One region of the Shewanella sp. cp20 genome, then DNA from elsewhere that is predicted to be linked to it. Evidence: predicted binding sites of a transcription regulator. Region 1 holds the regulator's gene; each other region holds the start of a gene.
The links. The regulator LexA, encoded in region 1, represses DNA repair genes until DNA is damaged. The targets are predictions, from matches to a motif close to TACTGTATNNNNATACAGTA.
Positions count from the first base shown of each region.

Region 2: a site for LexA is predicted at 4,156-4,175, ahead of imuA (translesion DNA synthesis-associated protein ImuA). Genes of this name have one in related genera too.
Region 3: a site for LexA is predicted at 6,792-6,811, ahead of DB48_RS17160 (YebG family protein). Genes of this name have one in related genera too.

Region 1 is NZ_JPII01000019.1:173,453-183,537, reverse strand. Features, by position in the region: gene DB48_RS07765 (TetR/AcrR family transcriptional regulator) at 1-498, opposite strand, end outside; gene DB48_RS07760 (GNAT family N-acetyltransferase) at 607-1,062, opposite strand; gene cysQ (3'(2'),5'-bisphosphate nucleotidase CysQ) at 1,055-1,867, opposite strand; gene nudE (ADP compounds hydrolase NudE) at 1,921-2,466, opposite strand; gene yrfG (GMP/IMP nucleotidase) at 2,562-3,236, shown strand; gene lexA (transcriptional repressor LexA) at 3,355-3,972, shown strand; gene DB48_RS07735 (cell division inhibitor SulA) at 3,969-4,478, shown strand; gene coxB (cytochrome c oxidase subunit II) at 4,877-6,442, shown strand; gene ctaD (cytochrome c oxidase subunit I) at 6,452-8,062, shown strand; gene DB48_RS07720 (cytochrome c oxidase assembly protein) at 8,064-8,633, shown strand; gene DB48_RS07715 (cytochrome c oxidase subunit 3) at 8,630-9,505, shown strand; gene DB48_RS07710 (DUF2909 family protein) at 9,525-9,743, opposite strand; gene DB48_RS07705 (SURF1 family protein) at 9,742-10,085, shown strand, end outside.
Region 2 is NZ_JPII01000047.1:17,170-27,254, reverse strand. Features, by position in the region: gene DB48_RS15555 (error-prone DNA polymerase) at 1-1,316, opposite strand, end outside; gene DB48_RS15550 (Y-family DNA polymerase) at 1,316-3,124, opposite strand; gene imuA (translesion DNA synthesis-associated protein ImuA) at 3,125-3,925, opposite strand; gene def (peptide deformylase) at 4,451-4,942, opposite strand; gene DB48_RS15535 (MFS transporter) at 5,121-6,842, shown strand; gene DB48_RS15530 (MGMT family protein) at 7,378-7,704, shown strand; gene DB48_RS15525 (DUF3108 domain-containing protein) at 7,752-8,525, shown strand; gene DB48_RS15520 (class II glutamine amidotransferase) at 8,645-9,436, opposite strand; gene fadE (acyl-CoA dehydrogenase FadE) at 9,678-10,085, shown strand, end outside.
Region 3 is NZ_JPII01000048.1:282,864-292,948, reverse strand. Features, by position in the region: gene DB48_RS17190 (marine proteobacterial sortase target protein) at 1-862, shown strand, start outside; gene DB48_RS17185 (class GN sortase) at 862-1,536, shown strand; gene DB48_RS17180 (GGDEF domain-containing protein) at 1,540-2,559, opposite strand; gene DB48_RS17175 (MlaD family protein) at 2,716-5,340, opposite strand; gene DB48_RS17170 (paraquat-inducible protein A) at 5,327-5,959, opposite strand; gene DB48_RS17165 (paraquat-inducible protein A) at 5,952-6,578, opposite strand; gene DB48_RS17160 (YebG family protein) at 6,823-7,107, shown strand; gene DB48_RS17155 (GAF domain-containing protein) at 7,125-7,583, shown strand; gene proQ (RNA chaperone ProQ) at 7,856-8,500, shown strand; gene prc (carboxy terminal-processing peptidase) at 8,532-10,085, shown strand, end outside.

The sequences.
Region 1 (10,085 bases):
CAGGCCATGCACGCCCCCCCACAGGGCTCGGCTCGCCAGTAATCGTTGCTCACCGGATAACTCGGGCAACAGCTCGCCCAGGCAAGACTCTATCAAGGCAAACAGCTGCGCAATAAGCCGGGCATGATGCTCGCTCAGCCCCTGCTCATCGGTTGCCTTAAGCTCGAAGATCAGCTGAAAGGCTCTAGGCTGCTCGAAGGCAAATTGCTGGTAGGCGTTGGCCATTGCCTCGAGTGGATTCGAGTCATAGGCTTGAGAGACTTGTGCATTAGAAGCCAGGCGCTGGTATAGCTGATCCAGCGTCAACTCGGCGACGGCTAGCAGCAGACCCTGATAGCTCCCGAAGAGATTCACCAGGGTGCTGGGCACATAGCCGACAACTTGAGCCACCTTGCGCAGGCTCAGGCTATCGAGTGGCTCGACCGCCAAATGCTGCAACACGGCGGCGGTTGCCATCGCCCGAATCTCATCATGAGTATGTTCCTTACGTCTTGCCATCTCGGCCCCATCCCTCTGTCAAGTTGCGTTCAAGTTACCAGCAAGCAAAATAAAAAACAATGTTCATAATAAGATTATTTTTCGGCGACCAGAATAAAAGAGGGAAATTTATCGGCTGAGTGTCATGAGAACTCTGTCTTCGTCTGGACCGAAGTAGTCGGCCTCCAGCCCTTGCTCGACAAAGCCTAGCCTGGCATAGAGGTGCCTGGCAGGATTATCCGGCGCCACGGTGAGCTTCACCTGTGTCACGCTAGCGGGTAGCGCGCCCAAGGACTCTACAATCAAACGCCTGCCTATGCCTCGCCCCTGAGCGGCACTATCGACGGCGACCGAGAGGATCCAGGCACTGTCTACCCGTTCGCTCCTGGCCAGCAGTATGTAGCCCAGTAGACATTCATTTTCGTCACAAGCGACTCGCAGGCCGCTTGGCCAGCAGTCGAAACTCTGACGAAAGAAGAAGTCTGGATAGGCATGAGCACCAAATAATCCCTGCTCCAGACGATAGAGCGCCTGCAGCTGGTGCTTACCAGCCGCCTTGATAGAAATATGAGGGAGATTATTCACGGGTTAACAGCTCGTCCCATGGCAGGTGGGTCGATCCCACGACGATAAAGTTGGGATTCTCCAAGGATTCACGCTCGTTATAACTCAGTGGCTGTAGCTCGAGATCCATCACCTGGCCGCCTGCCTCTTCGATAATGATCTGCGCCGCGCCCGTGTCCCACTCGCCCGTGGGACCGATACGCACATAACAGTCGGCGCGGCCTTCTGCCACCAGACAGCTCTTAAGCGCCGCACCGCCCAGCACCACTAGCTCGCAGTGTTTAGGATGATTGAAAAGCTTCAATACAGACTGGGGATCCTGACGACGACTCACCGCCAGGCGCAAACAAGGCTCATCGTCTGTGGTGAGCTGTTTGCTGGCGATACGCACCTCGCCCTTGCTGCTGCGCTTATAGGCGCCCAGCCCCGCAATGGCGTAATAGACCACGCCCGTCATAGGCACATAAACCACGCCCATGATAGGGCGATTGTGCTCGACCAGGGCGATGATCACCGAGAAGTCACCGCTACCGGCAATAAACTCGCCTGTGCCATCTAGGGGGTCGACTAACCAGTAGCGCTGCCAGTCGGCGCGCTCGACATAGGGGATATCGGCATCTTCTTCGGATAAAACCGGGATCTCAGGGGTGAGACTGTTAAGCTGGGAAGCGATGATCTTATGGGCCGCGATATCGGCAGAGGTCACCGGGGTATTGTCGGATTTCACCTCTTTGTCAAAACTGCCCTCGAGGTAGATCCCTTTAATGGCTTCTCCCGCCTCGATGGCAATCGAAATCGCCTGCTCAACATACTCTTCTGGCTTCATCACAACTCCAACAGCCTACATCTGGCAATGCCTAATATGATAATTCGGATTAACTACTTTAGTTTTAGATGTTTCTGTGCCAAAAACAAGGCGCTAACGCTTCGAGATTCGGAAAAGTCATCTTCTAATAACAACTCAGACCACTGGCTCAATGGCCAACGCACCAGCTCTATGGGTTCGGGCTCGTCACCCTGCAATCGACTCTCGTACAGATCCTCGGCAACGAAGATCTGCATCTTGCTGGCAAAGTAGCCCGGCGCCAGGCTCAGCTCCATCAGATGGGTCAACTTACGAGCACCAAAGCCGATCTCCTCCTGCAGCTCTCGGTTGGCCGCCTGGGCATGGGTCTCCCCAGGATCCACTAAGCCTTTGGGGAAGCCCAACTCGTAACTATGGGTGCCTGCCGCATATTCGCGTCCCAACAGGAGTTCCTCGCCATGCACAGGCACCACCATCACGGCGCCGCGGGTATTACCCTTCATGCGCTCATATTGACGCTCAACCTGATTCGAAAATTTTAAATGCACCTGCTCTATCTGAAACAGACGGCTCTGGGCAACAACTTCGGCATGTAGGATCTGCGGCTTTTTGTCCGACATTGAACTTCCTGAAAAATGGCGTTTGCTTAACCACTCAATCTTACTATGATGGGCCTAATCCACAACTCAAACCAAGGAATTTTTTTACGACCTTTATGTTTCCCTGGAATAAGATAGACACCGTATTGTTAGACATGGACGGTACCCTGCTGGATCTGCATTTCGACAACCACTTCTGGCTCAGCCTGGTGCCTCAGGCCTTGTGTCAGCAGCGGCAGATCCCACCGGCCGAGGCCCAGCAACTGGTAGAGAGTGCCTATGCCAAGGTCTTCGGCACCCTGGAGTGGTATTGCCTCGAATATTGGCAACAGGAGTTGGGTCTGGACATTCTGGCGCTGCATCACACCCTGGTCGACAGGATCCAGCTGCGTCAGGACAGCATGCCCTTTCTCGGCGCGCTCGCCAAATACGGCAAGCGACGCATCTTAGTCACCAACGCCCATCCCCACAGTCTGGCGTTGAAGCTCAAACATACCGAGCTGGCTAGCGGGCTAGACGAGATGCTCTCCAGCCACACGACCGGCTATCCCAAGGAGCATCCCGAGTTCTGGCGTCACCTGTTTAATGAGTATTCCCTGGATCCCAGCCGCTGTCTGTTTATCGACGACAGTGAGCCCATTCTACTGGCGGCCCAAAAAGCCGGCGTCGGCTATCAGCTAGGGATCAAGAACCCCGACAGCCAGAAGCCGCACAAGCAGTTTGCCGACTTCCCGGCCATCGACGATTACCATCATCTACTCGTCTCCCTAGAACAGGCTCAACGAGACTAGCCGCCTGCGCTTTACGCGCTAATCGCTTGATGAGACTGACAGAATATCTGGTTAATACTTGCACTGTATAAAATACTGTATATACTGACAGGTACTGTATGGAAAGACAGGATTAATCATGAGACCCTTAACCCCGAGACAAGCCGAGATTTTAGATCTGATTAAACGCAATATTGCCGACACCGGCATGCCGCCTACCCGTGCGGAAATTGCGCGTCGCTTAGGCTTTAAGAGTGCCAATGCCGCCGAGGAACACCTCAAGGCGCTGGCCAAGAAAGGTTGCATCGAGATCATGCCCGGCACCTCACGCGGCATTAAGCTGACCCAAGAGGAAGAGCCTGAAGATCTCGGTCTGCCTCTCATTGGCCAGGTCGCCGCCGGTGAGCCAATCCTGGCTCAGGAGCATGTGGAGCAACACTATCAGGTTGATCCAAGCATGTTCCGCCCCAGCGCCGACTTCCTGCTGAGGGTCAAGGGTGACAGTATGAAAGATATCGGCATTCTCGAAGGCGATCTGCTGGCAGTACATAAGGTCGAACAGGCCAGAAACGGTCAGATCATTGTTGCCCGTGTGGAAGACGATGTCACAGTTAAACGCTTCGAGAAGCGCGGCAGCACCGTATTCCTTCATGCAGAAAACGAAGAATATTCCCCTATCGTCGTCGATCTCACCACTCAGAGCCTGAGTATCGAAGGCCTGGCCGTTGGCGTTATTCGAAATGGAGACTGGCAATGAACAACCTCATGGGCATGGCGCCACGCCATCCAGGGCTGTGGGTCGATCTCGACAGCTCGCTTAAGCGCGGCGATAGAAACACTATCTCCACGACGGCAAGTTCGACTCAGGGCAAACAGGAGCTCCAGGCCCTCACTCCGGAACTGGCCAGACTCAGTCAGCAGGGGCAATGGGTGGTGCTGATCAGCCCGCCAAACATAGGCTACAAACAGATGCTGGCCGACGGAGGTGTTCGCATGGATCGTATATTACTTGTGCACACCAAGGATGAGGTCGAAACTCTGTGGGCGATGGAAAAAGCCCTCACAAGTGGTACATCCAGTGCGGTGATCTGCTGGGCGCAAACCTTGGATGCCCGTGATAGTCGTCGCCTGCAGATCGTCGCCAAGAATACCCGCGCATTAGGGGTAGTGATCGAAGATGCGAACGGTCACTTACCTGCCAGCCCGTTTTCCCAAGAGGATCGCAGCGGTCAGCCCTCGAATCTGTTTAGCTCGCTACACTAATCATCCTCGCACTACCTTTCCATACAGACGCCCCGCAAGGGGCGTTTTTGTGTCTGTTTTGTTTAGCAAAATAAAATAAAAGTGATCTTGATCAATATTTAAACAGCCATTAAGTTAGTAATAGATATCAACGATTATTTGTTATATCGCACAATTTGGTTGTCGGCTTGAGCGGCGAAAATAATCCTGTAACACCTCGCCCACGGAAGCTGAAATTGGTCTGATATATTCAGCCGTAAGTGCAAGCGTGGTCACCACCAACAGAACAAGAGTTTCACCACCGACGCACTTTGAAGTCATCGTTGCTTTTTTGGGAACTGAAGAGTTTGCATAGAGCCGAGACATACTGTGTGGCTCTTCTTTGTAGTTGCCTTCGCAATTGACAGAGGAGAAGTCTAGTGAAGCAAGTGTTGTGTTGTTTGCTGGCGTTGCTATTTACGCCCACCATACTCGCAGCAGATATGCCCCTGAATATGACATCAGGGGTCACAGAGATCAGTAATAAGGTGTTTAGCCTGCATATGACGATTCTCTATATCTGTTGTGCCATAGGCCTGGTCGTCTTTGGCGTGATGATCTACTCCATCATCAACCACAGGCGTTCTAAGGGTGCCGTCGCGGCAAACTTTCATGAGAGCACTAAGGTAGAGATCGCCTGGACGATCGTGCCTTTTGTCATCTTGATCCTCATGGCCATCCCAGCCACCAAGACACTGATCGCCATGGAAGATCCCAGCAATGCCGATCTCACCATTAAGATCACAGGTTCCCAATGGAAATGGCACTACAGCTACTTCGATCAAGACATTAGCTACTACAGCCTACTCGCCACTCCCAGAGAACAGATAGAGGGCAAGGAGGACAAAGGCGAACACTACCTGCTGGAAGTCGACAAACCCCTGGTGCTACCGGTCAATCGTAAGATCCGTTTCCTGATGACCTCAGAAGATGTGATCCACTCCTGGTGGGTTCCCGCCTTCGCGGTGAAGAAAGATGCAAACCCAGGCTTTATCAATGAAGCCTGGACCCGTATCGACAAGCCCGGCATCTATCGAGGGCAATGCGCCGAGCTCTGTGGCAAAGACCATGGTTTCATGCCCATAGTGGTGCAGGTACTCTCGGAAGCCGATTTCGATAACTGGATTGTAGAACAGGAGGCCCAGGCCAATGCGGCCGCCGCCGAGGCTCAGGCCGCCCTGTCTAAGACCCTATCGAAAGACGAGCTTATGGCCCAGGGTGAGCAGGTCTATATGGCCCGCTGCGCCGCCTGCCACCAACCAAATGGCGCCGGCCTGCCGGGTGTATTCCCCTCGCTCATCGGTAGCCCAATCATAAAAGGCCCTGTCGCCGATCACCTCTCTGTGGTGCTACACGGTCGATCTGGCACGGCGATGCAGGCCTTCGCGCAGCAGTTGACCGCCACAGAAATTGCCGCCGTGGTGACCTACGAGCGTAATGCCTGGGGCAACGACAGCGGCGATATGGTTCAGGCAGCCGACGTTAACCAGGCAAGCTCAGGTGCACAGAGCGGCACAGATGCCGGTACAAATGCTGAGACGGCCCAGCCGACACCTCCACCAGCAGCCACAACGACCGAGTCAACCGAGCCGGCCTCCTCTAATGATGACGCTAAAGCAGTGGTTTTAGACGACCTCAGCATGGATGAGCTGATGGCTAAGGGCGAGCAGGTTTACCTCGGCCACTGCGCCGCCTGCCACCAGGCCACAGGCATGGGTCTGCCGGGCGCCTTCCCGGCACTAAAGGGCAGTGCCATCGCCACAGGGCCGGTTGATAACCACATCGACATAGTGCTTCACGGCAAGCCGGGTACCGCCATGCAGGCCTTTGCCAGCCAGTTAACGCCTCAGGAACTCGCTGCGGTGATCACCTTTGAGCGCAACGCTTGGGGTAACAACACAGGCGATATGGTTCAGGCAACAGACGTCAATCAAGCAGGTCAATAGGAAGGCATTATGAATGCAATAACGCGTGAAGCAGATATGGATGCCACTCATATTGGCGAACATTCAACCCACCATGAGGAGCACCCCACGGGAATAAAACGTTGGCTGTTTACCACCAACCATAAAGATATCGGTACCCTCTATCTCTGGTTTAGTTTCATCATGTTCTTAACCGGCGGCGCCATGGCCATGGTGATCCGTGCCGAGCTATTCCAACCGGGTCTACAACTGGTGGAGCCTAACTTCTTCAATCAGATGACCACGGTACATGGTCTGATCATGGTATTTGGCGCCGTGATGCCAGCCTTTACCGGCCTAGCTAACTGGCTGATCCCTATGATGATAGGGGCGCCAGACATGGCCCTGCCGCGCATGAACAACTGGAGCTTCTGGATCTTGCCCTTCGCCTTTGCGATCCTGATTAGCTCGCTGTTTATGGAGGGCGGTGGCCCTAATTTTGGCTGGACCTTCTATGCCCCGCTGTCGACGGCCTATAGCCCGGACAGTACGGCCTTGTTTGTCTTCTCGGTACACATCATGGGGATCAGCTCCATCATGGGCGCCATCAATGTGATCGTCACCATAGTTAACATGCGCGCCCCCGGCATGACCTGGATGAAGCTGCCACTGTTTGTCTGGACCTGGCTGATCACCGCCTTCCTGCTGATCGCCGTGATGCCAGTGCTCGCCGGTGTGGTCACCATGGTACTGACTGACAAGTTCTTCGGCACCAGCTTCTTCGATGCCGCCGGCGGTGGTGATCCTGTGATGTTCCAGCATATCTTCTGGTTCTTCGGCCACCCCGAGGTCTACATCATGATCTTGCCATCCTTCGGCATCATCTCGGCCATAGTACCCGCCTTCAGCCGCAAGAAGCTGTTTGGCTACTCCTCCATGGTATACGCCACCGCCAGCATCGCGATCCTCTCGTTCCTGGTCTGGGCGCACCACATGTTTACCACAGGGATGCCTGTGTTCGCCGAGCTCTTCTTCATGTACTGCACCATGCTTATCGCCGTACCGACCGGGGTGAAGGTATTCAACTGGGTAGCCACCATCTGGCGCGGCTCGCTTACCTTCGAGACCCCCATGCTGTTCTCGCTGGCCTTCATCATCCTCTTCACCATAGGCGGCTTCTCCGGGCTGATGCTGGCCATCACGCCGGTGGATTTCCAGTACCACGATACCTACTTCGTCGTGGCTCACTTCCACTATGTGCTGGTGTCGGGCGCCATCTTCTCCATCATGGCGGCGGCTTATTACTGGCTGCCTAAGTGGACGGGACACATGTATAGCGAGAAGCTCGGCAAGCTGCATTTCTGGTGCTCCGTCATCTCGGTGAATGTGCTCTTCTTCCCCATGCACTTCCTGGGGCTGGCGGGCATGCCGAGACGTATTCCGGACTACTCGATTCAGTTTGCCGATGTGAACCAAATTGTCTCTATCGGCGGCTTCGCCTTCGGCCTGTCGCAACTGATCTTCCTGGTGGTGGTGATCAAGTGCATTCGCGGCGGCGAGGCGGCTCCCAGCAAGCCGTGGGATGGCGCCGAGGGCCTGGAGTGGACCCTGCCGAGCCCGGCCCCCTACCATTCATTCTCGACACCACCCGAGGTGAAATAGCATGACGGACACTAAGGCGTACTCCAACCGTAAGCTGATCGGCCTATTACTATTAGGTTGCGTGGGCATGTTTGGCTTCGGATTCGCCTTGGTGCCCCTATACGATGTGCTATGTGAAAAATTAGGCATCAATGGTAAGACGCAATCGACCGCCGCCGAATATAAGGCGGTGACCATAGACACCAGTCGTACGGTAACGGTCGAATTTATGGCTCAGACTCAGAAAGATATGCCCTGGGTCTTCGCCCCCGAGATGAAACGTATTCAGGTGCATCCGGGTGAGGTGGTCCGTACTCAGTTTCACGCCAAGAACCTCTCGGCACAGCAGATTGTCGGACAGGCGATCCCCTCTGTCTCACCGGGACAGGGCGCGGCCTACTTCCACAAGACGGAGTGCTTCTGCTTTAACCAGCAAAGACTCGAAGCCAATGCCGATGCGCAATTACCCTTGATCTTCTACGTCGATACCGAGCTGCCCGAGCAGATCTCGACACTGACCCTCTCTTATACGCTATACAACATCACCGACAAGGGGTACGTAGGTGATGTTGAGCAAGGAGCTGCGAAATGACAAGCAAACATGAACACTACTATGTCCCCGCCCAGAGCGCCTGGCCCATCATAGGTGCCGTCGGCCTCTTCCTGATCGCCTATGGCGCAGGCAGTTATGTACAGCAGTTACAGACGGAACAAACCAGTGGGGGTTATATCCTCACCGCGGGGATCGCCGTTATCCTCTACATGGTCTTCGGCTGGTTTAGAACAGTGATCGGCGAGTCCATGTCTGGCCTCTATTCCAAACAGATGGACCGCTCCTTCAGGCAGGGCATGAGCTGGTTTATCTTCTCCGAGGTGATGTTCTTCGCCGCCTTCTTCGGCGCCCTGCTCTATGCCCGCACCATTGCCGTGCCTTGGCTCGGCGGCGCCTCAAACAATGCCATGACTCACGAGGTGCTCTGGCCCAATTTCCAGGCGGTCTGGCCCCTGGTGGCCACACCGGACGGCACCAAGACGGAAGCCATGGGATGGACGGGCCTACCCCTCTACAACACCATCATACTGCTGACCTCGTCGGTCACCCTGCACTTCGCCCACGTGAGCCTGGAGAAGAGTAAACGCACCGCGCTCACCCTCTGGCTGGGGATCACCATACTCTTAGGTCTCGCCTTCCTCTTCCTCCAGGCGAAAGAGTATGCCCACGCCTATCAGGAGATGGGGCTGACCCTCTCCTCCGGCGTCTATGGCAATACCTTCTTCCTGCTCACTGGATTTCACGGCATGCACGTGACCCTGGGAACCATCTTCCTATTTGTGCTCTTCTTGCGGGTATTAAAGGGGCATTTCACGCCTGATAAGCATTTCGCCTTCCAGGCGGGTAGCTGGTATTGGCACTTTGTGGACGTGGTCTGGCTATGCCTGTTCGTATTCGTCTATGTCCTCTAAGGAGGCTAGTGATCGCCTATTAATAGGGTCTGGGATTTGGGGTGATCACCCCAAGTCCCAGGGCTATCAACAGCAAGAGCACCACCAGCACAGAGAAAAGCACGCGCCGCCCCAGATACTGACTCATGGGCGCCTTGCTCTCTCCCTTCACCAAGACAAATAGGGCCCGGCCAAGATTAAAGATAATGAAGACCAACAGCAGTACTAAAACGACTTTAAACAGCAATATTTCGCTCATGAAGGCTCCCACAATTCGCGGCGGCACGATTTTTCTCGTTTTAGTTACTTTGCTGGTATTCACCGTCTTGGTCAAGCTGGGGCTGTGGCAGCAAGGCAGAGCCGCCGAGAAGCAGGCACTGCAACAGGCGCTCGAACTCAAGCAGGCCGCCGCGCCGCTGGATTATCGGCAACTACTTAGCCTAGCCGAGCACGAATCCCTCACCGGATACCGATTGGAGGTCACCGCGACGCCTATAGACGCCCCCGCCATACTGCTGGATAACCAGGTCTACGAGGGTCGCGTCGGCTATCTGGCCTATCAGGTGATGCGTGTCGAAGCCGATGCGCCTTTACTAATGGT
Region 2 (10,085 bases), on a different contig from region 1:
GCCTTGCCCACATCGCCCATGGCACTCTTGAAACGGTAGCAGATCACCGCCGCGGCAAGCGCGGTACGCTCACGGCCATATTTGCGGTAGATATACTGGATCACCTCCTCGCGCCGCTCATGCTCGAAGTCCACGTCGATATCCGGCGGCTCGTTACGCTCCTTAGAGATAAAGCGTTCGAACAACATGTTGATCTTAGTGGGATCCACCTCGGTGATCCCCAGGCAGTAACAGACCACAGAGTTCGCCGCCGAGCCTCGCCCCTGATAGAGGATCTGCTGGGATTTGGCGAAACAGACGATGTCATAGATGGTGAGAAAGAAATACTCATAGGCCATCGCCGCAATCAATTGCAGCTCCTTCTCATATTGCATCTTCACCTTAGCGGGCACCCCGGCCGGAAAACGCCGTTTGGCCCCTTCCCGCACCGCCTGCGCCAGATACTCACTGGCCTGCATGCCCGCTGGTACCACCTCCACCGGGTACTCATATTTGAGTTCATCCAGGGAAAAATGACAGCGACGGGCCAGCGCCAGGGCGTTATCGATCCACGCCTGAGGGTAGCGTTTACGCTGCGCCGCTATTGGCTTGAGGCTGGCTTCGGCGTTGATGGAGCATAGGGCCGCACCGCTGTCGAGATCCCGCCCATGGGCGATACAGGTCAAGATATCGAGCAGCGGCTGACGCTCCGCCTCATGCATGCGCACGCCTCCGGCCGCCACACAGGGGATCGCCTGGGCCTGACTCAGCCATTGCCATTGCTGTAGGTTAAGTGCCTCTCCCGGCAGCAAGAGTCGCTCCATCAAGAGATGCAGGCGTCCCGAAAAGGCCGAAACCAGCCGTGAGGCTATGCCTCCTATGTGCTCACGATAGCGAGATAACATATCGGGCTCTGCGCTCGCCCCCCCACTGCCTTGCCTAAACTGCGCCAGTGTCGGTGGCCGCCACAGCAGTAGGCTCTGTTGCTGTGCTAGGATAGCCTCTAGGCTCACCCTATACTCGCCCTTACCCTGACTCCGTCTGGCCTGGGTGATCAGGGCGCTGATCTCGCCATAGGCCAGACGACTGGGCGCCAGCAGCACAAACAGCCCCTCATCGAGATGAAACTCGGCGCCCAAGATCAACTTTAGATCGCAGCGCTTAGCCGCCTCATGGGCCTTGACCACTCCGGCGAAAGAACATTCGTCGGTCAACGCCAGCGCCTGATAGCCCAGGCGCTTGGCCTGCTCCACCAGCTCATGGGGGTGAGAGGCCCCCCGCAAAAAGCTGTAGTTGGAGAGAGCGTGTAATTCGGCGTACTGTGATTGGGTGCGCATTAACCAAACCATCCCTGCAGGAATAAGCCCTCAGGCGTGCGAAACACCCAGCAGAGTCCGCCATGATGTCGACGGGCAAGATAATAATCCCGCGGCGGACTCGCCGACCAGGGGCTATGCAGCCGCTCCGGCCCCTTGAGCAGGCTCACCGACTCCTGCGCAATTGGCTCAGGCTGACGCAGTAACCAATTGGGCCGAATGCGGCCGTCACACAGGCCATGAAACAGATCCGTAAACAAGGTCGCCTCCTCGCTCAGCGCACGGGTCTTCCCCTGATAGCTGGCCCTTGGCTCGGCGCACAGGTTGCTCCCTGAGACCATAGCATCCTGACTCGCCCCCTTGCGCCCTTGGGCATCCAGACGGTTTTGAGAAAGGCTGCGGCTCTGCCAGCTCTGCTCCGGCAGGTGATGACTGTGATTCTCAAGTCCCTTAACCTTGTCTGCCCCTAAACGCGCCTCAAGCAGGGATAACAGACGCATACTGGCATCGCTCTTCCCCTCACCCTGCCACCAATGGGGTGTCTGCACCGACAGTGCCACCAGCGTATCGGCCTGAATCGCCAGGCTAGTCACCGGCGACTCCAGGGTAAGACGCTCCAGTTGCACGCGGCAAAGCTTCAGCAGGGCGTCGGCCCTATGTTCGGCGAAGGGGTAACGGATCTCACAGCGCAGCGGGGCTAGATTCAGATCGCGAAACACTAAGGTTAATGACAGCGCCAGCACCGCCTGTTGACGCTGTACAAGATAGGCCGATAGCGTCCCTAGCATACGCCCAAGGGGAAAGGCCAAGCCTTCGAGGTGACTCACCTCATAGAGCAAGGCCAGCTTGTGGCGATAAGACTCAGGCACCTGATAAAACTCATGCACCTGGGGTAGCTGACCTTTGAGGCAAGCCAGTAGGGTCAGCACGGTCTCGCCAAAACGCTCACCAAGCTCCTTGAGCGGCAAGGTAAGCAGCGCCTTAACCTGGGTCAGCCCCATATTCTCAAGGGCCTGCAACACATGTTGCGGCAATGGCAAGACTGAAACCGGCAATGACGCGATTTGGGCGAGAGTGATCTGAACAAGCTCCTCTTGTGATAGCTCCTCCTGTGATAGCCCCTCCTGACCATAGGCCTGGTGTGCTAACACCTCGGGGGCTACTTCTTCAATCTCTGCGCCTTGGGGATAGGCAGACGCGACTGACATGCCCTGCGGCTCATTGTCTTGCAGTAATCGCGTATTCTCTTGTGACAACGGCTCATTCTCTTGTGACAGCGGCTTATAGTCATCTGATGGCTCACCGGCCTGCCAGAACATAGGCCGGTATCTGGCCCCCAGCTGAGCCAGCAGTGCATTCTCCCCCAGAGCAAACTGGCACTCGAGCCCATAACCCTGGGCTGTCTTATGATACTGGCTGATGAGTCTCTCCAGGCCGCCGAAAACCTTCGCCATCGAGCCGACCTCCAGCAGCAAGATGTCTGTCAGGCCCGGCGACTCATTCGGTTTCTTCTGCCTGACCTGCTGGAACGGGCAGACGGGCGGCACGACCCTGGCGCTGTAACCATAGCTCCACTGGCACAGCCAATGGCTGGCCTCCTGACTCAAAGAGGGCTCATAGGCTAATAACTGCAGCGATGGACTCAGCGCCTGGGCGGTCGCCAGACTCTGACCCGTTTCAACCCCCAGCTTAGCCGCGACGCTTGAGGCGATAAGGATCTGACTGGACTGACGCTCGAAGAGGGCCAGCTCGCTGTCGCGTGGCAAACCTTGATGGTAGCCTTGATACTGAAGTAACCAGTGAGGGAAATAGACCGCAAGCCACAGCATCTAAGCACTCCAGGGACCTTGCAAGACTTGGGCGCTCTCCTGAGGCTTATCCAGCTTCCTATCCAGCTCATCCTCCCATTTCTTCTGTCCCCTCTCTGTAGCCACATCGAGCATCAGGCTCTGAGCCAATAGCTCGGGCAGAAGCGATAAGGAAAAACGCGGCGCCGGCCAACCACCACGGCGCTTTAAAATATCTACCTGGGTCTCGAGCGGCCTATCTGTTCCTGCCTCGGTGTTAGCCTGCAAGGCGATACGCAGCGGCACGGGATGGGCCTGCTCCTTCATCTTATCTGGCAGATAACAGAGACACAGACTCTCGCCCTTCTCGCAGGCAAGCTGCAAGCGCCTGGCCTGACTGACACTGAGCTCCTTAAGCCAACATAAGACCAGAGGCGAGACGCCGCTAGTTAAGATCTGCTCGAGCGCCCATAGCTGCTCCTTCACCGTCTGGGTGTCGATCCACAAGAGGCGGCTGATATCTATCCCCTGCATCGCTAACGCTTGGGGATAAGGCACGTGAGGCGGCGCCACCAGGCTCACCAGCCCGGCAGCACTGCCTTCGGGCGATATGTTAGGGATCAGGCGGCGCATCAGCGGCAGTACAAGGCTCAGCTCGCCAATCCCCTCGCTGGCAGAGAAGATCTCGCATAGCCCCTGATTAGGCCAGCCTCCCTGCCCTAGATGGCGATTAAGCTCGGGATAACCGCTATCCTGCCCCTCTTGCTGGGGATGATAGGCGTCGCCACGCCAAAGATCGGCGCGTTGGAGTAAACGTTCAAGTTGAAGATCTGCCAAGGCCATGATGCACCCGCTCTCATTCGATTCGCTTAAGGGATGGCTGAGTTGTGAGCCCTGAGTTGTTAACACTAAGATGCCAAGAGCTAATCGTGACTCAATCATGATCTAGTCACGACTGAACCGCGACTTAAGCGCAACTTTACCGCGTCTGAGTGACAGAGCCACGACATAAATCTGGCATCTTTCCCAGGCAGCCCTAACCCTGCTTACCTTAAACATGGAAATCGAAATAATACTGTATATAAATACAGTATATTTATAAATGGGCAGATCGCAAGCCCGAAAACGGGTGCTCGTTCGAGATCCTTCCACTGCTTGACGGCGCCAGCCGCACTCTCTGCCCTAGCCTCTGTCTCTTCCTCAACCTTAAGCAAGAGGGTAAGCTAGGCACTGATTTTTATCGGTGGATAAAGATAGCTGTTTAACGACAATCCGTTGCAGTAGCTCATTGAAGCCAAGGAGCGGGACTCACACCGTGCAGGCACAAAAAAACCACCCTAAGGTGGCTTTATCGGTTATCGGCGTCGATCAACGGTATTTCTTGACCTTCTTGAGCGCGATCTGCTGCTTCAGCGGCGACAGATGCTCGATAAAGACCTTACCGTCGAGATGATCCATCTCGTGTTGCAGCACGATGGCCAGGAAATCATCGCTCTCTATTTCAAAGGCCTCACCCTGACGGTTGAGCGCCTTGACCTTTACCTTCTCGAAACGGGTCACCTTGGCACGGTAACCTGGAATAGAGAGACAGCCCTCTTCGCCGACAATCTCACCCGAACGCTCGACGAACTCTGGATTGATCACCACCATGGGCTGATCGCGATCCTCAGACAGATCGATCACTAAGATAGCGTGTTCACTGCCCACCTGGGTGGCGGCTAGCCCTATGCCGTCGTCTGTGTGGTACATGGTTTCGATCAGATCATCGATAAAACCTTGCACGGCGGCAATGTCTTCTACGGGCTTGGCCTTACGTTTCAGGCGCTCATCAGGAATGGTCAATATATCGAGTACAGGCATAGTCTCAGGTTCTGGTTAATCAAATTTGGCATATAAAGTGGCGCCATTATGACCTAAATCACATTAAAGGCAACCGCAATCGATGCTTCCTCGCCACCTCAACAACCCGCCGACTTGTATTTCATTACCCAAGCCGATAGCATGAAAAGACAAATGTATACAATATACGAGAATAATAATGTCGAACCCTACACGTACCCCCTTGCCCAGCACCTTCTATGTGGCCAATACCATGGAGATCTTCGAGCGACTCGCCTGGTATGGCTTCTTTACCCTCTCCTCCCTCTACATGACCTCTCCCGCCCACCAAGGCGGACTGGGCTTTAGCGAGCAGGAGCGTGGCCTGTTGCAGGGAATGATCCCCTTCTTTCTCTATCTGTTTCCTGTGCTGACCGGCGCTCTCGCCGACCGTTACGGTTACCGCAAGATGTTTCTCATCGCCTACGCCATCATGTGCCCCAGTTATTTTCTGCTGGGTCAGGTAAGTAGCTTTAGCGGCTTCTTCATTGCCTTCATGGGGGTCGCCATCGGCGCAGCCTGCTTTAAACCTGTGGTGACAGGCACTGTGGCGCGTACCACAGATCATACCAACCGCGGCCTGGGTTTTGGCATCTTCTATATGATGGTGAACGTGGGTGGTTTCCTCGGCCCTTTCATCGCCGGCTATGTACGCGCCATCAGCTGGGACTGGGTCTTCATCATGTCGGCAATCTGGATCGGCATAAATTTCATTCCGGCGCTCTTCTTCTATCACGAGCCGACCGATCCTCACCAGCAGCGGGGCAAGTCACTGTCTCAGGTATTCAGGGACATTCAAGAGGTGCTGGGCAACGCTCGTTTCGCCCTGCTGTTTTTCGGCACCTTAGTGATCTTGCTCTCCTACGGCGCCAAGTGGATCAGCGGCGAGCAGTGCCTGACCATCTACCTGGTGTGGTTTAGCCTGCATATGATCTGGAATGCCCTCGCCAAATCTGACAAGCAACAGCCCTGGTATAGACAGAAGATCGCCCTTGGCAACAAGCCCTTCGTGATCTACCTGCTTATCCTCTCCGGCTTCTGGATGGTCTACCAACAGATCTTCATCACCCTGCCCATCTATATTCGCGATTTTGTCGATACCTCGGACCTAGTCGCCATGCTCGCCCCCTGGCCCGGACTGCTCGACTTCTTCGCCCCCGTGGATATCACTCTGCTCGGTGACGAACTGCTTGGCGCGGCAAAGGCCTATGGCGCCGGTAGCCTGAGCCTATCAGACGCCTATTTCGATCTGGTGCATGCCAAGGTGATGATCCCAAGAGAAGAACTCGGGGCAGCCTTAGGGACTATCGCGCAAGCGCCAGAGCTCGTCAGTCAATATGCCCAGCAGTTTGCCCTGCAGTATCGCCAGATAAACCCCGAGTACCTTATCGGGCTCAATTTTCTCTCTATCGTGCTGATGCAGGTGATGGTGAGCCGCATCGCCGAACGATTCAGTCCGCTGCCGGTTTTGGTGGCTGGCACCCTGATTCTAGGGCTAGGCACGGCGCTGGGGGGCCTCGCCCACGGCATACTCATGGGCGGCGCCATGGTACTCACCTCCATCTTGGTATTCTCCATCGGCGAGATGGTGGCCTCACCTAAGAGCCAGGAATATGTAGCCAGCTTTGCCCCGCAGGATAAGAAGGCGATGTTTATGGGTTACTACTTTGTCTCATCGGCCATCGGCTTCTTGCTGGCCGGCCCGCTATCTGGCTACCTCTACGCCGAGGTCGCCAAGGGCGCAAACCAGCCCCCCTTAATGTGGTACATCATAGGCGGATTCGGTCTGCTGGCCGCCATAGGGCTGGTGCTGTTTCATCGTATCGGTGCCAAACAGGCGTTATCGCCGGCGCAGCCTAATGCCTTAGGCGCACACAGCTAGTCGACAGATGCCAGTTAAAAAAGCTAGTCGAAAACGCTTATCAAAAAAGGTGAGATTTATCTCGGTATTAGCACACAGGCAATAAACCGATGATCAAGCAACAGACAGGTCAAAGCCCCATCGACCTGTCTGTCATCCCACTCCATCCATGCTCAAGCTAATACCTGCGACGGTTATACCTTCAAGCCTTCACTTCACTCACCCCGTTACCCTTAGAAATTATCTAGAAACTGGTTTACTATCAGAACATAGCCATTGCATCTGCAAACACCTGGCAAGACACATTCAACTCAGGCTAATACCAATCACAGTAAGTATTTGATCAGAAATGGCGCAGGAAAAGCGCTTGAGAACAAAGCAAGATTTTTAGATAAGTAGTTATTCTACAATTAAAAATATTAATGCAGTTATCGAGCGTTTTAACAAGCTAGAATGATCCATTATTTATTACGATTGGTATAACTAGCATTACCGTGACGATAAGATGCCTTAGGGCCAGAACGGAGGCAGCGTGAATCAGACACAGTTATCGCCCATGGCCAAGATATGGCACGTGGTTGCCCTGATCCCCGAGGGGCAAGTCAGCTCCTATGGCAAGATAGCCGATCTCGCCGGCCTCCCCGGGCGAGCACGCTATGTCTCTCGCGCCCTCAAGATGGCGCCCGATACGCTAGCGCTCCCCTGGCATAGAGTGATCAACAGCCAGGGCAAGATCGCCTTTCCCGAGACCAGCCCCCATTTTATCGAGCAGATGCAGAGATTAAGAAGTGAAGCGATAGAAGTGAACCGAGGTCGGGTAAAGCTGTCCAAGTATGAGTGGCAGCCGGATCTGGCGACCCTAGTGTTTGCATTACCCTTTTAACTTATCGTGACCGGGAGAAGGCCTTGTCGATATTCAAATCCGCACTCATGATTTCATCTTTCTGTGCCATTGCCTTAAGCGCGCAGGCCGATGAATCCCCCTTGACCCCGCACACGGCGGAGTATCAGGTGAACTATGGCAGCATAGAACTGGGCAAGGCACGCTATCAACTGCCCCCCCCCCAGGATAACTTGTACCAATACCGCTTCGACAGCGATGTCAGCCTGCTGATGCTATGGGATAAGCGCACCGTCATCAGCACCTTCAGCGAGGAGGGAGGACAGCTGGTGCCCATGCGTTATATCCATAACCGCAGCGGTACCGGCTCAGACTATCAGGAGCAGTCGGCCTATGTGCTCGATCAGCAACTGGTGCACAGTCGCTACAAGGATGAAAGGGCTAAGTTTCCCTATGCGCAGGATCTCTTCGATCCCCTGATGGTACAACTGCAGTTTAGGCTCGATATCATGAAAGGCAGCGACAAGCTGCACTACAAGATGCTCAAGAGCGGCGAGATCGATGAATATGACTTCAAGGTGGTCAGTAAGGAGCGCATGGTGCTCCCGAGCGGCACCTATGAGACAGTCAAGATAGAAGTGGTGCGTGACAACGATAAGCGCCAAACCTTTTTCTGGATGTCCCCCAAACTCGGCTACCTGCCCGTCAGACTCACCCACTTCGAGAAAGGCAGCAAACAGCTGGATATCCAGCTGCTAAATTATCACTACAGCGAGCCGATCATGGCGCAAACCGATAAACAAACCACGGAGCAGCCAAAAGTCGCGGCCGATACGCCGCCCCAGACTCCGCCAAAGTCATAACTAGGGTCATAACCAAAGTCATAGCAAGAGTCATAGCAAGAGTCAATTGCGGCAAAGCTTACGCGAGCAGCATTAAAAAAGGGGCCTTAGGCCCCTTCTTTTATTAAACGCTTAGCCGACTAGTCGTCGGTCTCTTGGCTTAAGACAATCTCGCCCCGGGCAAACAGCTTCCACTCTCCCGGCTTTAAAATGTACCAATCTTCATTATCGGTCAGCGGCCTAGTGGCGATAACGGTTACGATATCGTTAGGCGTGGTCTCCTTATCGAAATCGATCACCACATCGGTATCGATAAGCTTGGCCTTGCCAAAGGGGGCTCGGCGGGTAATGTGGCACAGATTGTTACTGCAATAACTCATCAGATGCTCACCATCGCTTAAGATCATGTTAAACACCCCGAGGGCACGGATCTCATCGGCCAAGGTGGCGATAAACCGATACACGGGCAGCAGATCCGCTGGCGCCTCATCACCAAAGCGCTCGACCACCTTCTCTAAAATCCAGCAAAACGCCTGCTCGCTATCGGTATCGCCGACTGGCTGATAGCGTTTCACGGCAAATTTTTGCTGATAATCGCTCAGCTGACCATTATGGGCATAGGTCCAATAACGTCCCCACAATTCGCGGGTAAAGGGATGGGTATTTTCCAGCGACACACAACCGCGGTTCGCCTGACGAATATGACTCACCACCACTTCACTTTTAATGGGGTAGGACTTGATCAACTGCGCCACATGAGACTGACTGCTGGGGGTAGCATCCTTAAAGGTGCGACTGCCCTTACCCTCATAGAAGGTGATCCCCCAACCATCGACGTGTGGCCCGGTGACGCCACCACGCTCTGCCAGCCCGGTAAAACTAAATACGATATCAGTGGGCACATTGGCACTCATGGCCAGCAACTCACACATAAAAAGACACCTTCACTCTAAAATTGCTTATCTTGATTAATTCTAACGACTTGACCCAATTTGTGGAATCCTCGCCTCAACAAAAAAGTTAAACAATTGTTTGAAAAATGCTTGTATAAAACCCGCCATAGGGTTAGATTTTATGCGACACAGGTCTGACCAGCATCTATAATTGTGATAATGGTCATATAAAAAATGCTGACATCGAGCAGCTTTCGGTCGCTATTTAAGGAGAATTACCGTGACTAGCTTACTTTGGATTTTTGTGATGCTCTTTGCATTAGGCGCCTTAGCCTACCTTAGAGTATCCCTGCTGACCTCGACCATCATCGCGGCTATCGTGATGGCGCTGGGTACAGCAACCGCAAGCATTTCCCCTCTTGCCTGGCTGGTCTTTTTGGCCATCGCCCTTCCCATCAATATAGGTGCCTTCAGAAAAAGCGTGATCACCCGTCCGCTACTGAAACTCTATAAAGGGATCATGCCGGAGATGTCTTCCACCGAGAAAGAAGCGATCGAAGCCGGTACCACATGGTGGGAAGCGGATCTCTTTGCCGGTAAACCCAACTGGAAGAAGCTTCACAACTACCCTGTCGCCCGCCTAACTGCCGAAGAGCAGGCGTTTATAGAAGGCCCGGTAGAGGAAGTG
Region 3 (10,085 bases), on a different contig from region 1:
TCAGCCGGACACAGGCGTTTCGTCCATTGCTTCATCGGGGAGAGCCGAGCGGTTGAAGCAGGTGGTGTTTATTACCGATGGCGCCGTGGGCAACGAGGCGTCGCTGTTTGCGCTAATCGCTGCCAATATCGGACATCAGCGCCTGTTTACCGTAGGGATAGGCTCGGCGCCGAATGGCTACTTCATGGAGCGTGCCGCCAGGGCGGGACGTGGCACCTATACCTATGTGGGCAAGATAAGTGAGGTGGACGCCAAGATAGGCGAGCTGCTGGAAAAAATTGAATCGCCTCAAATAAGCGATGTGACGCTGACCCTGGATGATGGCTCTATTCCCGACTACTGGCCGGTACAGATCGGCGATCTCTATGCCCATGAGCCCATCATGGTAGCGATGAGGTTAACCCCTGCTGAACGAGCCCGAAGCGATGCCCTGATCATCTCGGGCGATCTCGATGGCAAGCACTGGCAGCGTCGTTTGGCCTTGGTGGGGGGCGAGAAGCCCAGGGGAATCGATCTTATCTGGGCGCGTAATCAAATTGCCAGCCTGCAACTGAGCAAGAATGTGCAGAACCAAGCCGCAATAAAAGAGCGTGTCACCCGACTGGCGATGGATTATCACCTGGTCAGCCCTTACACCAGCCTGGTGGCGGTGGATAAAACCCCTTCACGTCCCGAAGCGATGGACGCCTTGGAGCTGTTTAAACCCGCACCTATGCCTGTGCAATCTCAGTGGCCGCAAACCGCTACCGAGAGCCGTCTCTATCTGGCGCTGGGGGCCATGATGTTGCTGCTGATCGGCGCCTATTGGGTGAGTTACCTTCCCTGCTTGCAGGGGCTGTGGCGCAGACGCCAGGAGGCCTGATGATGAATCGTCGCAGACGCCTGGGACTCAGGCATGTCCTGCTGTTGACCGCACTGATGGCGGCCATGACACTGATCTTTAAAGGAGGTTATATGCAAGCCAAGGCACATTTTGCTCAGTTCCTCATTGAGCGGGCATGGGATAGAACCCTAGCGGACCGTCAAGCCCACAAGCCATGGAGCTGGGCCGATACCTATCCGATAGCTAAATTGCATTTTGCCGACGAGCAGGGGCGGCGCCGCGGTGCGCCCCTCTATGTGCTGGCAGGCGCCTCGGGGCGCAATCTGGCCTTCGGGCCTGCCGCGATCCTGGCGGATAATCAGATCAATCACTGGGGCAATACGGTCATTGCCGGTCACAGGGATACCCATTTTGCCAGGCTAGAGGGGATCTACCCGGGGCAGGTGATCACCCTGCAGGACGCCTCGGCGCAGGTAGTGAATTATCGCGTGCTGGGGACTCAGGTGGTGGATGAGCAAGATACGGCGCTGCTGGCTCAGGAAGATGCCCTGCGCCTGACCTTAGTGACCTGCTACCCCTTCGATAGCTTAGGCGGGCAGAGCCGCCAGCGTTTCGTGGTGATTGCCGAGCCTATGGCGGGTGAGGCGGCGGTGGCGACGCGTTTACCCGCGTCATCAGAGCCAACCAAGTCATCGGGTCGACTCCAATCGTAGGCACTAGAGGGGCATTACCCGATTTCGGCCCAGGTTCTTGGCGTCATAGAGGAAACCATCAGTGCGCTCGATAAGCGATTCGAAGGTGTCATTTGGCTGCCATTCGCTGACCCCGAAAGAGGCGCTAATCTTATCGATTGTCTGATTCTTGCGTCTGTCCTTGAGGGAGATCTTCTCCAGGGCTCGGCGCATGGCATCGGCCAGATGGCGGGTCTTGCGTTGATGGCTGTTGGGCACGATGAGGGCAAACTCTTCGCCGCCATAGCGATATAGTTTGACCCCGTCACGGCAGGATTCGCTGAGGCGCTTGGCCACCGCTTGTAACACCTTGTCGCCGAGATGATGGCCATAGGTGTCGTTAAAATTCTTGAAATGGTCCACATCGGCCAAGATCAGGCAGGTGCCTTCAGGGCTCTGAGCCAGCACGCCCTTAAGATCCTGATCGAAGGCGCGGCGGTTGAGCGCGCCTGTGAGGGCGTCATGATAAACGTCTTGTTCCGATTGTTTCAGGGCCTCTCTCAGGGCGGCGATCTCTTCCTGGGCCTTGTCTAGGCGACCGGTAAAATACTCTGTACTCTGGCGTATATCATCGGATTCTTTCACCAGATCACGTACCAGACCCAATACCTTCTCTAGGCTCAGGCCTTCCTCCTCGATACGATTGAGGCGACTGAAGTTGCTGTCGACCTTTTGTTGAAACGCGGTTGCGTCTTGGTTGGTATCCTTGATCGATTGTGACAGCTCTATGGTCATGGCCTCCAGATTCTGGCGCATGTTGAGCACGTTAACCTCGCTGGGATCGGCAATATGCTCGCGGTAGAGCAGCTCGGCAGTGACCGGAGGGCAGGTATTGTGCTCATTGACTATCTTATCCATCTTGGTGATGAGTTCGGGGTTTTGCTGGCCGACGTAGGTATACCACAGGGCATAGTTGGTGGGGGTCGTCGGGATCTGATGCTTGAGCATCAAGGGGACCGCTTTCTTGAGGTTGATAGCGGCTTCGCGTAGCAAATCTTTGCTCATTTCGACTCCAGGATAAGGTGAGCTCGGCGGTGCCAAACAGGTTTCGGCGGTGCAAAATAGCTCTTAGGGCACAAGTTGGCAGCTAGTTTCCTTAATGGGTGGCTATGTAAAGCATAGCCACCAAGTCGACTCCCTGCCTTTCTATACTAGTGAGCCTTAATGCAGACTTTGTTGATTTGGCGCCCATTTTAACCAATCGGGATCCAGTTTGGGCTGCAGGCTAAAGATCTGATGCTGACCGATGCGATTTTGCTCTGTGGTCGCCGATTGGGTGGCCACGCCAATACCACCGGCGATGATGGTCTCCAGTGAGCCGGTTTCGATCTGTGCGCCGGAGAAGAGGCCGAGATCGACCTTGATGCCCGACAGATCCCAGAACTGACTGCTTTGATTGATCAGATGACGATAACCGCTGGCCACCTGGGCTGTCATCTCGACCTGGGTGCCAGTGGCGGACAGTTGTACCTGCTTGACTTCGCCTATCTTGATACCACGGAAGATGATAGGGGTGCCTATTTTGACCGAGCCTAGGTTGTCATCCACTAGAGTGAAGGTGAGAGCATCTTGAGCGAGTAATGCCGGGGACTCGACGCTGCCCATAAAGTCATGCACTGTATTGCCACTCTCACCCGGTAGCACGGAGACATAGGGGCCGGTAATTAGGGTCTCGGCGGCCGTGATGCCTGAGAGGGAGATATTGGCGTCGACGATAAAGTATTGGGCATCGTCGGCCAGGAAAGGTGCTGCGTAGTCGCCATAGAGGTAGGCGTCGACGCTGACACTGTGCAAGTCTTGGGATAGTTTAACCCTCTCGACTTGCCCTATCTGATGGCCCTGATAGCGGATCGGCGCGTGGGCACTCAGGCGTGTGCTGGCATCGAACACTATGCTGATGGGGGTTGCCTTAGCGCGGGCCAAGGTCTCTGAGCCATAGAGGTGGCTCTGGTTACCGATATCGTCTTTATCCAGCAGCCCGAGGGATACGCTGCCCTTTAATGCGCCCTCTAGCGGCGCCACATCCAGCTTGACGCCATTTAGGCTGGCATCGACGCTCAGGGCACTGTTACGCCAGAAGATGGTGCTTGGCTTAACCAGCGAGGCGAACTGCTTGTCGATACCCAGCTCGATGGCAAAGTCTTCGCTGCTGGCACGCCAGTTGACTCCTTGCACCTCACCGATCTGCATCTTCTTATAGTAGATAGGGGAGTGGGCGGCGAGCCCGGCACCATCTGGACTCGCAAGCACTATCTTGAGGCGATTCTGCTTAGCGAGGTAACCCGCGGCCTGCTTGGCATTGGCAAACAGCGGCAGTGATCTCTTAGGATTGACTAATTTCTTACTGTGGCCCTGCATCAGGCTGATGGCGCCTTTGGTGAGGGTGGACAGATCCCGGGTATTGACGTTGATGCCGTCCAGGGAGGCATCGATCGCCAGGGCCGATTCGGCAACGAAGTAGCTACCCTGATGGATCAGCTTGGCAAATTCGGGCCAGATCTGGATGCGGTAGGCTAGGCCGGAAAAGTCAGGTTTAAACTCGACACCGTCGACCTGACCTATGGGCAGTTGTTTGTAGCGCACCTCGGCGCCTGCGCTGATCCCTGGGTTTTCCTCGGCGCTCAGGCTGAGCAACAGGGGCGGCTGTGTGTGTTGCGGGGCCTTGGTCAGCAGTGGGTAGCTGGCCTGATGTTCGCCGTTGCCGGGCATGAAGGCCACCACATTCCCCGTAACCAGTCGGCTGGCATGTTTGATGCCGCTAAGCGATAGATCGGCGCCTTCGAGCCAGAATTGACTGTCTGTGCCGAGAAGCTCGGCATATTGGGTGGCGATATTCGCATCGAAGGTCACGCCCGACTCGGTCAGCTGGGTATGGGTGATCTGGCCTATGGTGATGCCGCGATAGACGATGTCGGCGCCTGTGCTTAGGCTATCTGCGTCATCGGCCGTGAGGCTGAAGCTAATGCCGCCCAGGGCATGCTCTTTATCCTCGAAGATGGTGAAGGTCTGATTGACGTTCGCCTGCTCGCTGCTGCTTTGTGAAGAGAAGCTGACGCCACCGGCGAGTATGGCCGAGAGGCTCTCTGTCTTGACCTTGATGCCAGATAGCGAGGCGTCCAGCGCCAGCCCGGAGACATTCCAGAAGCGTGAGTCCTGTTTTACCAGGTGGGCATACTTCTTTTCTATGTATGCGTTAAAGAGGATGCTGTCGTCGTTCACCAGGCGATAGCTGACTATTTTGCCGACCGGGATCTGACGGTAAAACACCTGTGAGCCCACATCCAAAGAGCCGAGGGATGGGCTGGTGAGTTCGATCATCAAACCATCTGAGCCCGGCGCCACCGGCGGGGCCTGATCTTCGGCGGTAAACTCGTTCTTGTAATCGCCTTCGCCTGGCTGGATGGCGATATAGTTACCCGAGAAGAGGGCGTCTAGCCCCTCGACACCCGTGATCGATGCCTTAGGGGTCACCAGCCAGAACTTGGTCTCATCACGCAGGAAGGGGGTCGAGCGATAATCCATCAGCAGATCCACATAAACGCCCTGGAGTTGATCGTCGATACTGATATCAACCACCTTACCCACGGTTAAGCCCTGGTATCTGACCAGCGTCTTACCCACGTCTATCCCTGTGGCGCTGGGAAAATGGATGCGCACCTCGACGCCGGACTCGCGAATGCTCTTGATCCCGAGCCAAGCTCCCAGGGCCAGAGCGATCAGAGGAAGTAGCCAGATGGGAGAGAAGAGTTTTTTCTTAACGACTTTTGGTGTTTCAATTTGTGTCATCTTTCGATTCCAATCGGTCCCAGAGTAAACGCGTGTCTAATACTTTTGCGGCCAGCTGTGTTAGCAGAATCACCAAGGCGAAGGCGGTGGCCGCCGGCGCCGGCTTGGCATCCCAAATCTGTCCCATGTTAATGAGCGCCGCGGTAATGGAGATCACAAACAGATCCAGCATGGACCAGCGACCAATCCATTCGATGATATGAAAGCCTGCCATGAGTGTTTTTTTCGAGATCGGCAGGCGATAGCTGATCGCCGTCAGGTAAAGTGCCAGGCCAAAAATTTTCAACATGGGCACTAAGATACTGGCGGTAAACAGAATAATGGCAATAGGTAAAAGGTCTAGGTGCACCAGGTGGTTGATGCCGCTGAAGATGGTGTCCTGGCGTACCTGCCCCTGACTGGTCATGATGGTGATGGGGTAGAGGTTTGCCGGAAAAAGCAAGATGGCGGCGGTGATCAGCAGCGCCCAGCTCTTCTGCACACTGGTGCGATCGCGGCTCTGCACCGCCTGTCCGCAGCGTGGACAGCTGCCCTGATCGAGATGGCACAGAAACTTACAAGTAGGGCAGTTGGTCAGCCCCAATGATTCGCCCTGGGGAGGCCTGCTGAGCTTACTCATCCAGCACGCTCCACATATGCTCTATGTCATATTCCCTTTGCATGAAGATCACCATGATAAACAACATGGTGAAACAGAAGGTGCCGATTCCGAAATAGAGATCGGTGTAATCGGAGAGCTGAAATACCGAGACGAATATGCTGATCATGTAGATCTCAAGCATGGAGAGCTGCGCCAATAAACTGTGCTGCTTCAGCAGCTTCTTATAGATATTGCGAAAGAAAGGGGTCTTGAGTCGGTATTTGACGATCAGGACCTGGGTGAGTATCGATAGGATAAGCAGCCCAGGGGCGATCACCGCCGCCACCAATACGGCAATGCCCACCACCCAATAGCCCTGAGCGGCCACGGCCATAGCGCCTCCGGCTATGGTGGTGGTGCGAATGCTGCCTAGAAAATGCATCTCAAGCACAGGAAAAAAGTTGGCGGGGAAATAGAGCACCAGCGCAGTGATACACAGGGCTAACATGCCGTTGACGGAGCAGTAGGGGGTATCATAGAGATTGGTATGGCAGCGTGGGCACAGGGCCCGCACCCCAGTTGGCAAGGCGCGTTTTCTCACGACCAGATCGCAAGCACGGCAAAGAACGATACTCTTATCTAACACCTCTGTTTTCATATCTGTTCTGGGGCGCTTCCTGTCATCTAAGGCTATATCAATAGTGTGAATTTCTTGATATAGACCAGTAATCTATTGCCTATAAGATATTACTATAGTCAATCTATTGAAATACCTAATAAGGTGGCGCCTAAATCCGGCGCCAATAGTTGCGCAGATTCTAACAGATAAAGTTTGAGACTTGCATAAGAAGTTGTATTTATGAGATTCTACAACTGTATATAAAAACAGTGTGAGGGCGAATATGGCAGTTATAACGAAATTTGTCGTAGTCAGAGAAGGGGTGGAGAAGATGACATTCACATCTAAGAAGGAGGCGGATGCCTACGATAAGATGCTCGATATCGCGGATAATCTTCTTCCTTTTATTGAGCAAGTTGATTTAGGCTTAGATGAAAATGCATTAGAACAACTTTGTTTCTACATGGCAGAACATAAAGATCAGCTCATGGGACTCTTGAAAGGCGGCGCCGCAACCAAGGCTGCACCGGCAAAGAAACCCGCCAAGAAAGCTGAAACGAAAACATAAATTGTTAGGAAATTTGTATGAGTACACCTTGTTACACGACGCTTACCCGTCAAGTTGAAGCCCTGTTTAGCGGCGAAGATAACCTCGTCGCGGCGATGGCAAACTTCTCGGCGCTGCTCAACGAGCATCTGGATGATATTAACTGGGTCGGCTTCTATCTGCTGCAAGGTGATCAGCTGGTGCTGGGCCCCTTCCAAGGCAAAGTGGCTTGTACCCGTATTCCAATGGGGAAGGGGGTATGTGGCACGGCGGCCCAGAGTGATACCACTCAGCGTATCGAAGATGTCCATGCTTTCGACGGCCACATCGCCTGTGATGCCGCCAGTAACTCGGAAATTGTGATCCCACTGCGCCGTGACGGTCAGGTGATCGGCGTACTCGATATCGATAGCCCCTCCTTCTCTCGTTTCGACGAGGCGGATCAATTGGGGCTAGAGTCCTGCGTAAAAAGTCTGGAAAAGGCTTTATTTGCTTAAACTACAACCAATTTTGCACAATTGATGGTCGCTTTCGTCTGGCGCGCCCTTATAATAGGCCGCTTGATGAATTCAAAAACACGCCGTGAGATTTTTCATTAGTTGAAATGAATACATGGCGTTTATTGACTGTAATTGATAAGGTATGTTGGATTGTGTGGTCGCCGCCTAGCGGCATGTAAGCGACCCGATGTCTAACCAATATGAACGACACGCCAGTGCCGACGTTAACCCGGCGAGGTGATAGTCCCTTTTAAACTGTGGAAGTAATGATGGAATCAACAGAAAAGTTGACCGACACCAACGCAATTCTTGCGTATTTATATGAAACATTTCCTTTATGCTTTATCGCTGAAGGTGAAACTAAGCCTCTAAAAATAGGATTGTTTCAAGACTTGGCTGAAAGGTTAGCTGATGATTCTAAAGTCAGTAAAACGCAATTAAGAATCGCCTTACGCCGTTACACCAGTAGCTGGCGTTACCTGAAAGGGGTTAAGGCTGGGGCACAGCGTGTCGATCTTGACGGCAACGAGTGTGGCGAGCTTGAGCAAGAGCATATTGACCATGCACAGGCTACACTGAAGGAGAGTCAAGAGAAGGCTAAGGCAAAGCGTGCTGCGAAAGCGGCGGCAGAAAAGGCCGAGAAGCCTGGTCCTAAGTCTGAGAAGAAAGCCTTCAAGAAGCCACAGCCTAAGCGCAGCAGCAAACCAGCGCCTAAAGCGGCTAAGCCACAGGTTGAAGCCAAGGATTTAACCCCGGCAACACTGACCGAGTTGAAACCAAATCAACGCGTGAGTGTCAAACTAGGTAAATCACCTGTTGCAGGTGTTGTCCTGGACATCAAGAAAGAAGATGTTCAAGTACAGTTAGATTCAGGATTGACGGTAAAAGTCCCGGTAGAGCATATCCTGTTATAACTGTTCATCGTTTAAAAGGAGTAACTTGTTGATGCGAAAACTCACTCTGGCAGCATCCATTGCCAGCATCTTTGTAGGATTCTCGGCATGGGCACTGACGCCCAGTATTCCATCTAGCGAGTTGCCCTCTCTAACGCAAGAGCCGCAACATAAAGTAGCGAGCAAGCGAGTGACGGGTCTGTTCACTCGCGCCCATTATCATAGATTCGATCTGGACGATGCCTTCTCCGAGCAGGTGTTCGAGCGTTACCTTAAGCAGCTCGATTATCGCCGCAATGTCTTGCTTCAGAGTGATGTCGACAGTTTCAAGCCTTATGCGACCCAATTTGACGACATGCTGAAAAGCGGCGATCTCACTGCCGCCTACAAGATCTTCGATCTGGTGCAGCAGCGTCGTTATGACCGCTTTGCCTACGCCTTATCTCTGCTCGACAAAGAGATGGACTTCAACGCCCCCGGCGACAGCTATCAGTACGACAGAGACGAAGCCGCTTGGCCAAAAGATGAGGCCGAGCTCAATGAGCTGTGGCGTCAACGCGTCAAGTACGATGCTTTAAACCTTAAGCTGACCGGTAAAAACTGGGATGAGATCGTTAAGGTGCTCGAGAAGCGTTATAACAATGCTATCAAGCGTCTTAGCCAGACCAAGAGTGAAGATGTCTTCCAAGGTGTGATGAACGCCTTCTCTCGCAGCGTCGAGCCGCACACCAGTTACCTGTCGCCACGCAACGCCGAACGTTTCCAGATGGAGATGAACCTGAGCCTCGAAGGCATAGGCGCCGTGCTGCAGATGGATGACGACTACACAGTGATCAAGAGCCTGGTGGCTGGCGGTCCCGCGGCTAACAGCGAAAAGCTGGCGCCTGAAGATCGTATCGTGGGTGTCGGCCAGGAAGGTAAAGAGATAGTCGATGTGATTGGCTGGCGACTGGATGACGTGGTCGAGCTGATCAAAGGGCCTAAGGGCAGTAAGGTCATTCTGCAGATCCTACCTAAGAAGGGCGGCTCATCTGCCAAGCCAATCGACGTGACCATAGTACGTGACAAGATCCGTTTAGAAGATCGCGCCGCGACCTCAGAGGTGATCGAGCCTGAAACCGGTAATTATGCCGGCCGCAAGGTCGGGGTGATTAAGATCCCAGGTTTCTACATGAACCTGTCTCAAGATGTCACCAAAGAGTTAGTCAAGCTCAAAGAGGCTAAGGTTGAAGGTGTTGTCATCGACCTGCGCGGCAATGGCGGCGGTGCATTAACCGAAGCGACGCTGTTAACAGGCCTGTTTATCGAGCAAGGCCCGGTAGTGCAGATCCGTGATGCTAACGGTAAGGTGTCGCAAAATCGCGACAACGACGGCCGTGTGACCTATTCTGGTCCGTTGACCGTGATGGTAGACCGTTACAGCGCCTCGGCGTCAGAGATCTTCGCCGCCGCATTGCAAGACTATGATCGCGCGCTTATCGTGGGTGAGTCGACCTTTGGTAAGGGCACAGTGCAGCAGCATAAGAGCCTGGGCCGTATCTATGATATGTATGACAAGCCTATCGGCCATGTGCAGTACACCATCGCCAAGTTTTACCGTATCAAC